3 regions of the Shinella sp. M27 genome follow, and region 2 is predicted to be linked to each of the others. Evidence: riboswitches for the same ligand, from Rfam matches in the RefSeq annotation. Region 2 holds a riboswitch; each other region holds the start of a gene.
The links. Region 2 has a riboswitch for cobalamin ahead of ACOZK4_RS20330 (CbtB domain-containing protein). Riboswitches for the same ligand answer to the same signal wherever they lie in the genome.
Positions count from the first base shown of each region.

Region 1: linked by a shared signal. The riboswitch ahead of ACOZK4_RS26285 (FadR/GntR family transcriptional regulator) and the one ahead of ACOZK4_RS20330 (CbtB domain-containing protein) in region 2 are both predicted to bind cobalamin.
Region 3: linked by a shared signal. The riboswitch ahead of ACOZK4_RS01970 (hypothetical protein) and the one ahead of ACOZK4_RS20330 (CbtB domain-containing protein) in region 2 are both predicted to bind cobalamin.

Region 1 covers NZ_JBLZPK010000074.1:54,825-59,034, reverse strand. Annotated here, with positions in the region: gene ACOZK4_RS26295 (sugar-binding transcriptional regulator) at 1-589, shown strand, start outside; gene ACOZK4_RS26290 (SDR family oxidoreductase) at 639-1,424, shown strand; gene ACOZK4_RS26285 (FadR/GntR family transcriptional regulator) at 1,574-2,038, opposite strand; cobalamin riboswitch at 2,022-2,168, opposite strand; gene ACOZK4_RS26280 (aromatic ring-hydroxylating oxygenase subunit alpha) at 2,222-3,451, opposite strand; partial or broken gene ACOZK4_RS26275 (short-chain dehydrogenase/reductase) at 4,037-4,129, shown strand.
Region 2 covers NZ_JBLZPK010000057.1:76,654-80,863, forward strand. Annotated here, with positions in the region: gene cobW (cobalamin biosynthesis protein CobW) at 1-975, opposite strand, end outside; gene cobU (bifunctional adenosylcobinamide kinase/adenosylcobinamide-phosphate guanylyltransferase) at 980-1,504, opposite strand; gene ACOZK4_RS20325 (CbtA family protein) at 1,506-2,291, opposite strand; gene ACOZK4_RS20330 (CbtB domain-containing protein) at 2,304-2,480, opposite strand; cobalamin riboswitch at 2,526-2,891, opposite strand; gene ACOZK4_RS20335 (peptidoglycan-binding domain-containing protein) at 2,971-4,210, opposite strand, start outside.
Region 3 covers NZ_JBLZPK010000007.1:164,503-168,712, reverse strand. Annotated here, with positions in the region: gene ACOZK4_RS01975 (GH36-type glycosyl hydrolase domain-containing protein) at 1-1,272, opposite strand, end outside; cobalamin riboswitch at 1,681-1,897, shown strand; gene ACOZK4_RS01970 (hypothetical protein) at 2,000-2,215, shown strand; gene metH (methionine synthase) at 2,301-4,210, shown strand, end outside.

The DNA.
Region 1 (4,210 bases), on a different contig from region 2:
GATCCTGCGCATGGTGGACAACATCCACCCGCTGAAGAACGCCAAGGCCAAATACATCGTGCAGATCCTGGGCGGCATGGGCGACGCTTCCGTCCAGACCCACGCGACGCAGCTGACCGCCCGCCTGGCCCGGTTGACGGGCGGTGAGCCGCGGCTTCTCCTCGTGCAAGGCATCACCTCTTCGCGGGAAGCCAAGCTTGTCATGCTGGCGGACCCGGTGGTGCGCGAGACGATGGACCTCTTCGGCCGCCTCAGCCTCGCCATCGTCGGCATCGGCGCGGTTGAGCCGTCGGAGCTTCTTGCCCGATCCGGCAATACCTTCTCCCGCCAGGAAATGGCGATGCTGCACGAGGCGGGTGCAGTTGGCGAAATTTCCTATCGTTTCTACGACCAGGACGGCAAACCGGTCGAAACGCCCCTCAACGACCGCGTTATCGGCCTTTCGTTGGAGGAACTGCGCAAGACTGCCCGCGTCATGGCGCTCGCGGGCGGAGAATCGAAAACCCAGGCCATCGCCGGCGCCCTGAAACTTGGCGTCATCGATGTGCTCGTCACCGACAAGTTTACTGCGGCACGGCTCACGGCCTGATCCATCCCGGACCAGACATCGGCCTGCTGCGCATTATGGAGAAAAGACCATGACACGTTTTGCAGGCCAGACGGTATTCGTCACCGGGGGCAACAAGGGCATCGGCCGCGGCATCGCCAAGCGCTTTGCCGAAGAAGGCGCGAAAGTCGCGATTGCCGCGATCGAAAAGGACACGGTGGACGCGGCCGCCGCACTCGCCAAGGAAACCGGCGCCGAAATCCTCGGTCTCGCGCTCGACGTGACAGATGCCAAGGCCGTTCAAGAAGCCTATGGTGAGGCTGAAGCGGAGCTGGGTGCCATCTCCGTTTCCGTGCAGAATGCCGGCGTCATCACCATCGCGAAGGTCGAGAACCTGACCGAGCGTGAATGGGACCTCAATCTAGACGTCAACACCAAGGGCGTCTTCCTGTGCTGCCAGGAGGCGATCCGCCGCTTCCGCGCCAGCGGCACGAAGGGCCGGCTCATCAACACCGCCTCCGGTCAGGCCCGCCAGGGCTTCATCTACACACCGCACTATGCCGCGTCGAAATTCGGCGTCGTCGGCCTCACCCAGAGCCTCGCCAAGGAACTCGCCCGCGAAGGCATCACCGCCAATGCCATTTGCCCCGGCATCATCCACACCGAGATGTGGGACTATAACGACCGTGTCTGGGGCAAGATGCTCGGCGAATACGGCCCGGGTGAACTGATGGCCGAATGGGTCGAGGGCATCCCGATGGGTCGCGCCGGCACGCCTGCAGAAGTCGCCGCCCTCGTCGCCTTCCTTGCGTCCCCCGATGCAGCTTACATCACCGGCCAGACCATCAACGTCGATGGCGGGCTGATCATGTCGTAAGACGGGGCTAGCCTACGGACGCTATCTGTTTCACACAAATGCACGCCTATCGGCGCGCTTTTGCAGGAGCGATCATTTTTGCGATAAACCAACACCGATCTTAAGCTCTTGAATGGATCTGAACCTACGCCGTCAGTCGCATGTATGGTTTAGGGCTCCAAGCCCGCGCAACGCGCTGTATTTCGAATATGCGTTTCCATTTCCAACCGAGCTCCCGTGGGATCGTTTGCGCGCAGGGCCGCGATTATGCGGCGATGCTCTGCGATGGATTCACGCATGCGAGCGGGATCAGTTATCGGAATGGGTTGTCGTTGCGTCGCGGTCAACTGATCGCGGACGGTGTGGTAGAGTGCACGCAGCATAGCGTTACTGCAGGCCGATGCGATGATCGCATGGAATTCCAAGTCGGCTTCGACGTTGGCTAAGAGATCCTGCTGCGCCCAGCCTTGCTCCATCTGCTGGGTCATTTTTTCCATCTGATCCAGTTGATTCGCCATCAGCCTCCCTGCCGCAAGACTAGCCATTTGCCCTTCCAACATGATCCGCGTCTGGAATACATCGAAAACCGAATAGCTGTCGGAGTAGCGCCAAGGGCCCATGTGATTGGACGCCATGCTGGACAGCGGCTCGCCGCTCACAGTTGCGGGGGCAGCCCCGGCTTTGCCGAATGTTCGGCGCACCGGATTCCCTCTTAGCCCTGGAATGGCAAAGCCGCTCCAGAGAACCACGACGCGCAGACTTCACGTCATCAGGGGGCGATTGTCAATAGATATAAAGAAATGCTTATACCTTTATCTTCATGGGCGACTGATTTCGTCGAGATACCAGTCGATGTAGCGAAGCTCGTTATGCTCCATTGGCGCGATCGGGCCGGGAACGAAATAGTGTGACTGCACGCCACGCGCCGTGTGCTCGATGATTGCCTTGTCTTCGGCTGTCGTGACCTTCCAGAGCCAGGTCAGCCGGTCGAGATCGTAATCCTTGCCCTCCTCCGCCTTGCCATCGACAAGCCAGATGAGCTCCATCTCGCAGGTCTCTGCCGTCTTCGGAATAAAGCGATAGATCATGCCGTGATCGGGGTAGCAGACGAGGAATGTCGTTCCGCCGAGATGAATGGAGGTGACGCCACCATCAAAATCGGTAAAACGCCCCATCAGCGGCGCGACAGCCTTGCCATCCTCGCTGCCGCTCTCAACACCCTCGTAGAGCGCATAGCGGAAGGCATGGATCGCCTCGCGACCTTCCCGTGAGGTTTGCCAGCGGTTGCCGGAACCGACCTCGATGCCAAGCGCATAGGTCCGCGCTTCCATGGCGTCGTTCATCGCCTCGATCATATGGAGCGGCTGCTCCAGCGCGTGGGTCTGCGAATATTCCGGATGCGCGGGGCCGCAGTGATAGCACTCGACGTAATTCTCGACGGCCAGCTTCCAGTTGGCCGCAACCGGATAGGTTTCGCGATAGGCGACCTTGGCGCTCCCCCAGCCGTATTGGCCGCAGGTCGCGTGCAACAGATGCTCGACCTCGCTGAAATCCAACGGAACCTCCGCAAAGGAGATAAAGATCAGGCCTTCGACAACGCGCACATGCAGCGTTTTCAGCCCATGGTCCTCGCGCTTGAATTCCTTCGGCATCAGGCGCGCCGCACGCAGGCTTCCGTCATTGCCGTAGGTCCAGGCATGATAGGGGCAGACGAAGACGCGCGCATTGCCTTTCTGCTTGGTGCAGACCTCCGCGCCGCGATGGCGACAGACGTTGAGGATGGCATGGATCGAGCCATCCGCCGCGCGCGTGACGATCACCTGCTCGGTGTCAATACGGAAGACCTCGAAGTCGTTGGCGTTGGGGATCACGCTCTCATGGGCGATGCAATGCCAATGCCGGCGGAAGACCCGCTCCATATCGCGCTGGTAGATATCGGCATTGTGATAGAACGGTCGGGAAAGACCGTAACCGGCACGATGCCCTGCAATGAGTTGGTCGATCGGACCCGTAGACGTCTTGATTAAGGTCTCTGCGTCCTTCGTCACTCAATGCACCCCTAAATACTAGCTTCTCATCAGTATTTAGACGTTCAGGAGCTTGGACAAGTCGCCGAAATTTCCTCTATTAATCGACATTGTCGATTAGAGGCATAAGCTACTCTAACGATTTCATGTCGCGTTTAAATGCCCGCGATCTCTTAGCGAAAGAACGCATTCGCCAAACAGCCTCAAAATTCAACAATGAATAGACAATAAATTCACCGGGATGGCCCATGTTACCCGATATATTGCAGACCAGAAGCGGCTAGGAGGATACGAACCGAGATTCCCGAATGCGCCATCCCAACGGGGTCATAGCGCGATGTCGCTGACGCTACCGCGACAAAAAAATCTCCTGGCCCTCCGCGATCATTGCTCGAGTGAGGGGGACTCTACCGCACTATTATCAGATGCGGCAAACTGCGCTCATGAACCAACTCGAACCGTCGGCCCATAGTTGTAGCAAAAAATCATTAGCAACTCTAGCGCGTTTTCGAGATTGGAAGAAAACGGCGCCTTCCCCGCGCCCGATGCCGAGTTTGCCAATGGCGTGACCGCGGCCATGCGGACATCGGGCGCTGCAAAAACCGTTCCTCGGACGTTGCCAAGCCCGTCTGGCGTGCGGCCACCGATCCATATGCCCCGATGCGCATCCCGGCCGGCGCCGACGCGGTCGCCTGGATCATCAAGGTAGACTCTCAGCCATCCAGGCCGATGTCCGATGCAGATACGCTCGGCTCTGCATCGGACGAGATTTCCATCTCT
Region 2 (4,210 bases):
GCCGCGGGTCTCACCGGCGGCCCAGGCGCGTTCGAAGTAATTGTCGATACGCGTGCCGACGGCCTGGATGAGCAGGCGCAGCGGCTTGCCGGGCACATCGGCAAAGCCCTTGACGCGCAGCACGTCATGTTCGGCGATCACGCCCTTCAGGCGCTCGATGAAGGCGGCAGGCTCGGCAATCGCCGGCAGTTCCACGACGAAGCTGTCGAACTCGTCGTGATCGTGCTCCTCGCCGTTCTCGTGCTCCAGCTCGTGGTGCGACTTGCGGTTGGCGATATCGTCCTCCGTGCCGACGCCGAGGCCGAGCAGGACGGCGGCGGCGACTTCGCCGTTCTTCGCCTCGATCATCGAGGGCTTGCGGGCGATGCGGGAGGCGACTTCGTCACGCACCGCAAGCACACCGGCGGCGTCGAGAAGATCCGTCTTGTTGAGGACGATCAGATCGGCGGCGGTGAGCTGGTCTTCGAAGAGTTCTTCCAGCGGGCTTTCGTGGTCGAGATTGTCGTCCTCGACACGCAGCGCGTCCACTTTGTCATGGTCGTCGGCAAAACGGCCGGCGGCGACGGCGGCGCTGTCGACGACGGTGATGACGCCATCGACCGTGACCTGCGTCTTGATTTCCGGCCAGTTGAAGGCGGCGATCAGCGGCTGCGGCAGCGCAAGGCCCGAGGTCTCGATGACGATATGGTCGGGACGGTTTTCGCGCTCCAGGAGCTTCGTCATGGTGGGGATGAAGTCATCGGCGACGGTGCAGCAGATGCAGCCGTTGGTGAGTTCGATGATGTCGTCCTCGGTGCAGGCCTCAACGCCGCAGCCCTTCAGCACGTCGCCATCGACGCCGAGATCGCCGAATTCGTTGATGATGAGCGCGATGCGCTTGCCGCCGGCATTCTGCAGCAGGTTGCGGATCATCGTCGTCTTGCCCGCCCCGAGGAAGCCGGTGATGACGGTGGCGGGGATCTTCTGTTGCAGCATAGGCTCAACCCTTCATTTTCAGCGGCAGTCCGGCCGCGATAAAATAGACTTCCGGTACGAGGGCCGCGAACTGCTGGTGCAGCCGCCCGGCATGGTCGCGAAAGTCACGCGCCATGCGATTTTCCGGCACGATGCCGAGGCCGACTTCGTTCGATACGAAGACCAGCCGGCCCGGCGCCTCTTTGACGACCGACAAAAGGCCGGCGAATTCCTGTGCGATGTCCCGCTCCTCCAGCATCAGATTGGTGAGCCAAAGCGTCAGGCAATCGACGAGGACCGCACGATCCTCGCGCGCCACATCCTTGATGCAGGCCGCCAGCGCAAGCGGTTCCTCGTGCGTTTCCCAGCCTTTTCCGCGATCTTCCCGGTGTTTGGCGATGCGTTCGCGCATCTCGTAATCCCAGGCGCGGCCGGTGGCGATATAATGACGCGAAAGGCCGGTCTCGGCGACCAGCCTTTCGGCGAAAGCGGACTTTCCGGAACGCGCACCGCCCAGAACCAGGACGGCTCCGGGCGATGTCTGTTTCATATCAGGCTGCCCTGGCGATCTTCTCGTTCGCAAAGCCGAGCGAGAGGCCGAGCACGATCCAGAAGAACAGCGTCGTGGCGAGTGCCGCGACGGCGAATTCCGCGCCGAGAACGGCCGGAACGTTGCTGGAAATGTCGGACGGCTGCGGCGCGCCATAGACCTGCGGGGCGGCGAGAAGCACGACACCGGCAACCTTGGAGACGATGCCCGGCTTCAGGAACAGCAGATAGAGACCAGCCGCCGAAAGGGCGACCGTCGCAACCCACCAGATCTGGCGCTGCGTGAGATCGGCAGCCGGGAAGCCCGGAAGCTCCGGCGGCAGGCCTATGGCCGGCAGCATATGCACGGCAAGCCAGCCGGCAGCACCCCACAGCGCACCGTTGGCAACGGTGATCGGATTGCCCGAAACGAGGCTGAAACCGGCGAGCAGCAGGGCAAAGCCGGTGCCCGTGACGAGGTTTGCCAGAAGCGTGCCGGAGAAGCGGCTCATGCCGAACATGATGCCGCCCTCCTCGTGGTCCTCGCCCTCATGGGCATAGGCAACCGAGATCGGCGACAAGGCGGAGGCGACGTCGAGGATCACGGCACCGAGCGAGGAATGCTCCTGCGTCGTGGCAGCACCATCTGATGTCGCGGGCGTGGTGCCCTCGCCGGCCGGGGCGGCTTCACCCTCGAACTCTTCGGCGTGCAGAATCAACGGCACGACTCGGGCCTCCTGGGCGGCCGTCATGAGCACGCCGGAGAACAGCCCGGCCACCAGGGCGGCCAGGAGATAACGAACGATCATGTTGAGAACTCCTTAGTGGCAGGGAAAGCCGTAGGAGTGACGCGTGTCGTGTGCCGTGTCGTGCAGCACGGCCGAATTCGCAAGGCCGGCGCCGAAGACGAGGAAGGCGCCGAGCAGCAGGGCGAAAACGCCGGCAACGAGACGATCGTTTGCGGAAAGGACAACAGAAGACGTGGTAGAAACAGCCATGACAACCTCCGTGCAGGCAGCGGGGAAAATTCCCCTGGGCGGGCGATATGCCCTCATTGTCTGGCAGGTCTCCTGGCTCGCAGCGTCCGGCGCGTCAGCGCCTCCGGGTCACCCTCGCCTTCCCAGGTTTTCCGGCAATCACGAGAGGCGGACGATTCGTAGAAAAAGAGGCGTCCAACCCCGGCTATCGTGATGCCACCCAGTGGCTTTTCCGGCTGGTCATCTTTTCGCGACTACAGGCACCATTGCCCTTTGCCGCAAAAATCCCCCCGTCCGGATGGGCGTCCCTCGCTACTCTACAGTCGCGGGGTCGGCCGTGATTGCAGCGCCCTGATTGGGTCCACCGCGTCACATTCCCATTTACTCCCCGGTCCGTTTCCGGACCAAGGAACCATCCAATATCGCTGATGATTATGCTTCCCGCTCCGGGAAGTCAATCGACCGGCAGCGGCATGGCCTGTGCCAAAACCGCCGTCCGGCCGTCGCAAACTCAATAGCCGGGGATGATCACCACGCCGCCGCCATCGTTGTAATAGCCGTCGTCGCGATAGTAGGGGCCGTCATAGTAGCCATCGACGGGGCCTTCCAGCACGTCGTAGTCGCGCTGCTGGTAGCGACGCTGGCGATTCTGTCGGGCCTGCCGCGTCTCGGCATATTGTGCGGCTTCGCGCAGTGCGCGGAACTGCTGGCGCGACAGGTAGCCGTCCGCGCGATAGCCGGACGCGCCCTGCCAGGCGGCGATGGCCGCACGAGAGCGCGGACCGAAGACGCCGTCGGCACCATAGGTGTTGTAGCCGAGCAGGCTCAGGTAGCGCTGGGCCTGGGCGCGAACGGAGCGATCCATATAGGTCTCGCGCGGATCGACGACCGGCTCGGCCTTGCGCGTGGCGTCGGCGGTTGCCGCGTCCTCGTCCATCTGCGTTTCCGGCTTGGCGCTCAGGGCGGCGATGCGCTTGCGGGCGTCATCGACATAGCGACCCTGGGGATACTGGTAGAGATAGTCCTTGTAAGCCTTCTCCGAACCATCGGCGACAGCGCCCTGGAATGTCTTGTCTTCCGCACGTTTTGCGGCCTCCGCCTCTTCGACGGCGCGCGCGCCATTGTCGTTGTCGGCGTCCTGCGGCGCGTTTTCACGCGCAGCCGTCGCATCATCTGCGCTATCGGCCGGTTCCTGGCTATCCGCGGGCTTCTGAGCAGCGGCGGCCTCTTCGGCGCGCTTCTCTGCCTCATCGGCAAGACGCGCGGCTTCCGCGGCCTTGGCTTCGGCATCGGCCGCCGCCTTGGCAGCCTCGGCCTTCAGGCGTTCGACTTCCGCAGCCTTCTCTTCGGCGAGCTTGCGGGCAGCGGCGGCCTCCTCCTCGATCTTGGCCTTTTCGGCGGCGGCAACCTTTTCCGCCTCGATGCGCTTGGCCTCGGCTTCCTGACGGGCGGCCGCCTCCTCTTCGGCACGGGCCTTCTCAGCCGCAGCAGCCTCTTCGGCCTTCTGGCGATCCGCCTCGGCCTTCAAGCGTGCGGCCTCTTCAGCCTTGGCCTTCTCAGCGGCGGCGGCCGCTTCCGCCTTCAGGCGCTCGGCTTCGGCCGCCTGCTTTTCGCCAACCGCACGGGCTTCCGCTTCCTTCTGCTCGGCTTCCGCCTTCAGGCGGGCAGCCTCTTCAGCCTTTGCTTTTTCCGCCGCAGCGGCTTCAACCTTGGCCTTTTCTTCCGCCGCAGCCTTTTCTTCGGCGAGCTTG
Region 3 (4,210 bases), on a different contig from region 2:
GATCATCGCGAGCAGCGTCAGCAGGATATTCGGCCCGGCAATGGCGAACCAGTCGAGCTTGCGGCCGAAGCGCACGATGCGCTGCACGATGGAGGGACGGTAACCGATACGCTTTTCGAGCTGCTTGCGCTTCTTGCCGACGAGGAAGGCGGCGACATTGGCCTTGTAGTCGAGGTCCTCGACATGGGCGGCCGCATCTTCCGCCGTCATGGCAAGCGCGATCTCGGTGACTTCAAGCTCCGTCTTGCCGGAGCGGCGGGCGAAACGCTCGATCGTGTTGCGGTACTTGTTGCGCGAGCCGAAATCGAGGTCGGAATAGTCCGAGCCCTGGCGCAGCGCGTCGTCGAGGCGGCTGACGCTCTCGAACCAGACGGGCCATTCGGTGTCGTCGACGGTGCGCAGGCTCTTGATGAGCGAGCTCATCGTCGCATTGCCGGAGGACAGGCGGTTGTTTTCCGAGACGATCAGCTCTTCGAGATCACTGCCGCGGCTCTCGATCTTGCGCTCCAGCCACTGGATCACCACACCGGATGCCTGCAGGCCATCCCGCAGCCGGTAGAGCAGCTGCGTGACGAAGGTGTTGTCCTCGACGAAGTTCTCGATCGAGCGCAGATACTGGATGCTCTTTTCGGGATCGTTCAGGCGCACCAGCTCATCGGCGACGTCATTGGCCTTGAAGCGCATCTTGCGGGAGCGCTCGACACGGCTGGAGATGCGGCGCAGGTTTTCGAGCAGCACGAAGCGGATGAAGGATGGCAGCGCCCAGAGTTCACCAATCTTCAGCGCATCGATCTTCTGGAAACCCTGCACGAAGGCCGTCAGGCTTTCATGCGAGATGTTGCTCTGGGTGTGCGCGACGTAGAGCCAGGCCAGCACCAGAGTGCGCGGCACCGCCTGCCCGTCGATCTCGACGGTCGGCAGCTGGCGGTAAAAGCGGCGCGGGAAATCGCGGCGGACCTCCTGGATGGCCTCTTCGATGACGTAATAATTATCGAGCAGCCATTCGGCGGCGGGCGTGATCTGCGCGCCCGACTCCACGTCCTTGGCCGTCGCCTGATAGACGCGGAAGATTTCCTTCTCGTTTTCCTTGTGCCGGGCGCGGAATTCGAAGGGCCGGAAACCGGGCAGCGGCGCAATCTTGTCGCGCGCCAGAGCCTCGCCGCACTCGGCCAGCTCCTCCAGCGTCAGATAGGTGGCGCGGATCGAATCGTTATAGTCGATCTGCTTGGCGTCTGCGTCGCGGGCGGCGTGCGGCGTATTGTGAAGGGACATATTTCTTAATCTGGATCCGGCCATGTTGAACCATCCGGCAAAGGCCTGTGCGCCGGAGGGTTTTTTGCGGGCAGGTTTCGTCTCTGTGCCGCGATCAGCCATGACACCATGCGACGCCCCCATGGCGCTGACGGAAAGAACATGGCTCAGGCGACACGCTGATTGGCATCCTGGCCGCGTGGTGCATGAAAACGGCATTTTTTAGCCGTAAGGACAGAGACTTGCAACATCTCAGCGTGTCGGGATGGCTCTGCATTGGCCCTCATCTGCAGTTTTGGTGAATCACGCCCTCGCCGGCGAGACGAGCGAGGGGCAGGAGGCAGGCGGAAGCCCAAATGCATTGCTGAGAAAAAAGTTCCGGGCCTGTGCATCGTGTTCCCGCATCCTTGACTTGCTTACCGCGTCACGCCAGTCTCCGGCCGTCAGGGTCTTCCGAGTCGCATGCGGCTCGGAGGCTAAGAGGGAAGCCGGTGCGATGCTCCAAGGAGGATCAAGACCGGCGCTGCCCCCGCAACTGTGAACGGCGAGCCGATGTCGCTCCATGCCACTGGTGTGAACCACCGGGAAGGCGAGACAAAGGCAATGACCCGCAAGCCAGGAGACCTGCCCTGACACGTCTGTAACGTCCATGGGCGGGGTGTCCCAAGGGTGCGCTTGTTGTCACCTTTGGGTGAAATTCCAGCAGCGTGCGTCCGGTCATCCCCCAATTTTCGATTGGGGAAAAAGAATGTATCAATTCACCGATATCCAGCCGTCCGGTACCGGCAAGCCGGAATCCGTCTTCATCTCCTGGCTGCTCTGGCAGCCGCGCGGCGCCGATCTTCCGGTCGAGGCGCTGAAGGAGGTGGACAAGCTTGCCCGTTGCCAAAGCGCCGACCCTGACATCATCCGCCTCAAGGCGCTGTTCGCCTCGCTTGCCGGGGCGAATGGACCGATGCACTAGGGCCAAACCACATAAAGATATATTGACATAAAGATATCTTTATGTGAACTCCGATGCAGACGATACTGCATCGGAGGGTTTCCCCATGGCCACCACTTCCCACCTGGACGACCTGTTCGGCCCCGAACAGCCGAAGCGGGACGGTCGCGAGATCCGCGCCGCCCTCGAAGCCGCCGCCCGCGAACGCATTCTCGTGCTCGACGGCGCCATGGGCACGGAAATCCAGACGCTGAAGCTGCTCGAGGACGATTTCCGCGGCGACCGTTTCGGCGATTGCGCCTGCCACCAGCAGGGCAACAACGATCTGCTGACGCTGACCCAGCCCGGCGCCATCGAGGACATCCACTATCGCTACGCGCTCGCCGGCGCCGATATTTTGGAAACCAACACCTTCTCCTCCACCACCATCGCCCAGGCGGACTATGGCATGGAGGACATGGTCTATGAGCTGAACCGCGACGGCGCGCGCCTTGCCCGCCGCGCCGGCCTGCGTGCCCAGCAAAAGGACGGCCGACGCCGCTTCGTCGCCGGTGCGCTCGGCCCGACCAACCGCACCGCCTCCATCTCGCCCGACGTCAACAATCCCGGCTACCGTGCCGTGACCTTCGACGATCTCAGGATCGCCTATGCCGAACAGCTGCGCGGCCTCATCGACGGCGGTGCCGACATCATCCTGATCGAGACGATCTTCGACACGCTGAACGCCAAGGCCGCGATCTTCGCCACGCGCGAGGTCTTCGAGGAAAAGGGCATCGAGTTGCCCGTCATGATCTCCGGCACCATCACCGACCTCTCCGGCCGCACCCTTTCCGGCCAGACGCCGGAGGCCTTCTGGAATTCGGTGCGCCACGCCGACCCCTTCTCCATCGGCCTCAACTGCGCGCTCGGCGCCAATGCCATGCGCGCCCACCTCGCCGAGATTTCCTCCGTGGCGCAAACCTTCGTCTGCGCCTATCCGAATGCCGGCCTGCCGAATGCCTTTGGCCAGTATGACGAGACGCCGGACGAGATGGCCGCCCAGATCGAAGGGTTCATGCGCGATGGGCTGGTCAATATCGTCGGCGGCTGCTGCGGTTCGACGCCGGACCATATCCGCGCCATCGCCGAAGCCGCCGCGCGCCACAAGCCGCGCGCCATCCCCGACATTCCACGCCACATGCGCCTCTCCGGCCTCGAACCCTTCACGCTGACCGAAGCCATTCCCTTCGTGAATGTCGGCGAGCGCACCAACGTCACCGGCTCGGCGAAATTCCGCAAGCTGATCACGGCGGGCGACTACGCGGCCGCTCTCGACGTCGCCCGCGATCAGGTGGCGAACGGCGCGCAGATCATCGACATCAACATGGACGAAGGCCTCATCGATTCCGCCAAGGCGATGGTGGAATATCTCAACCTCATCGCCGCCGAGCCCGATATCGCCCGTGTTCCCGTGATGATCGACTCATCCAAATGGGAAGTGATCGAGGCCGGCCTGAAATGCGTGCAGGGCAAGCCGCTGGTCAATTCCATCTCGCTGAAGGAGGGTGAAGAGGCCTTTCTGCAACATGCGAAGCTCGTGCGCGCCTATGGTGCGGCGGTGGTCGTCATGGCCTTCGACGAGAAAGGCCAGGCCGATACGAAGGCGCGCAAAGTGGAAATCTGCACGCGCGCCTACACGCTGCTCACCGAAGTCGCCGGCCTTGCGCCGGAAGATATCGTCTTCGACCCGAACATCTTTGCCGTGGCGACCGGCATCGAGGAGCACGACAACTACGGCGTCGATTTCATCGAAGCGACCGCCGAGATCACCGCTACCCTCCCGCATGTCCATATCTCGGGCGGCGTCTCCAACCTCTCCTTCTCCTTCCGCGGCAACGAGCCAGTGCGCGAGGCGATGCACGCCGTCTTCCTCTACCACGCCATCCAGGCGGGCATGGACATGGGCATCGTCAATGCCGGCCAGCTCGCCGTCTATGACACGATCGAACCGGACCTGCGCGAGGCCTGCGAGGACGT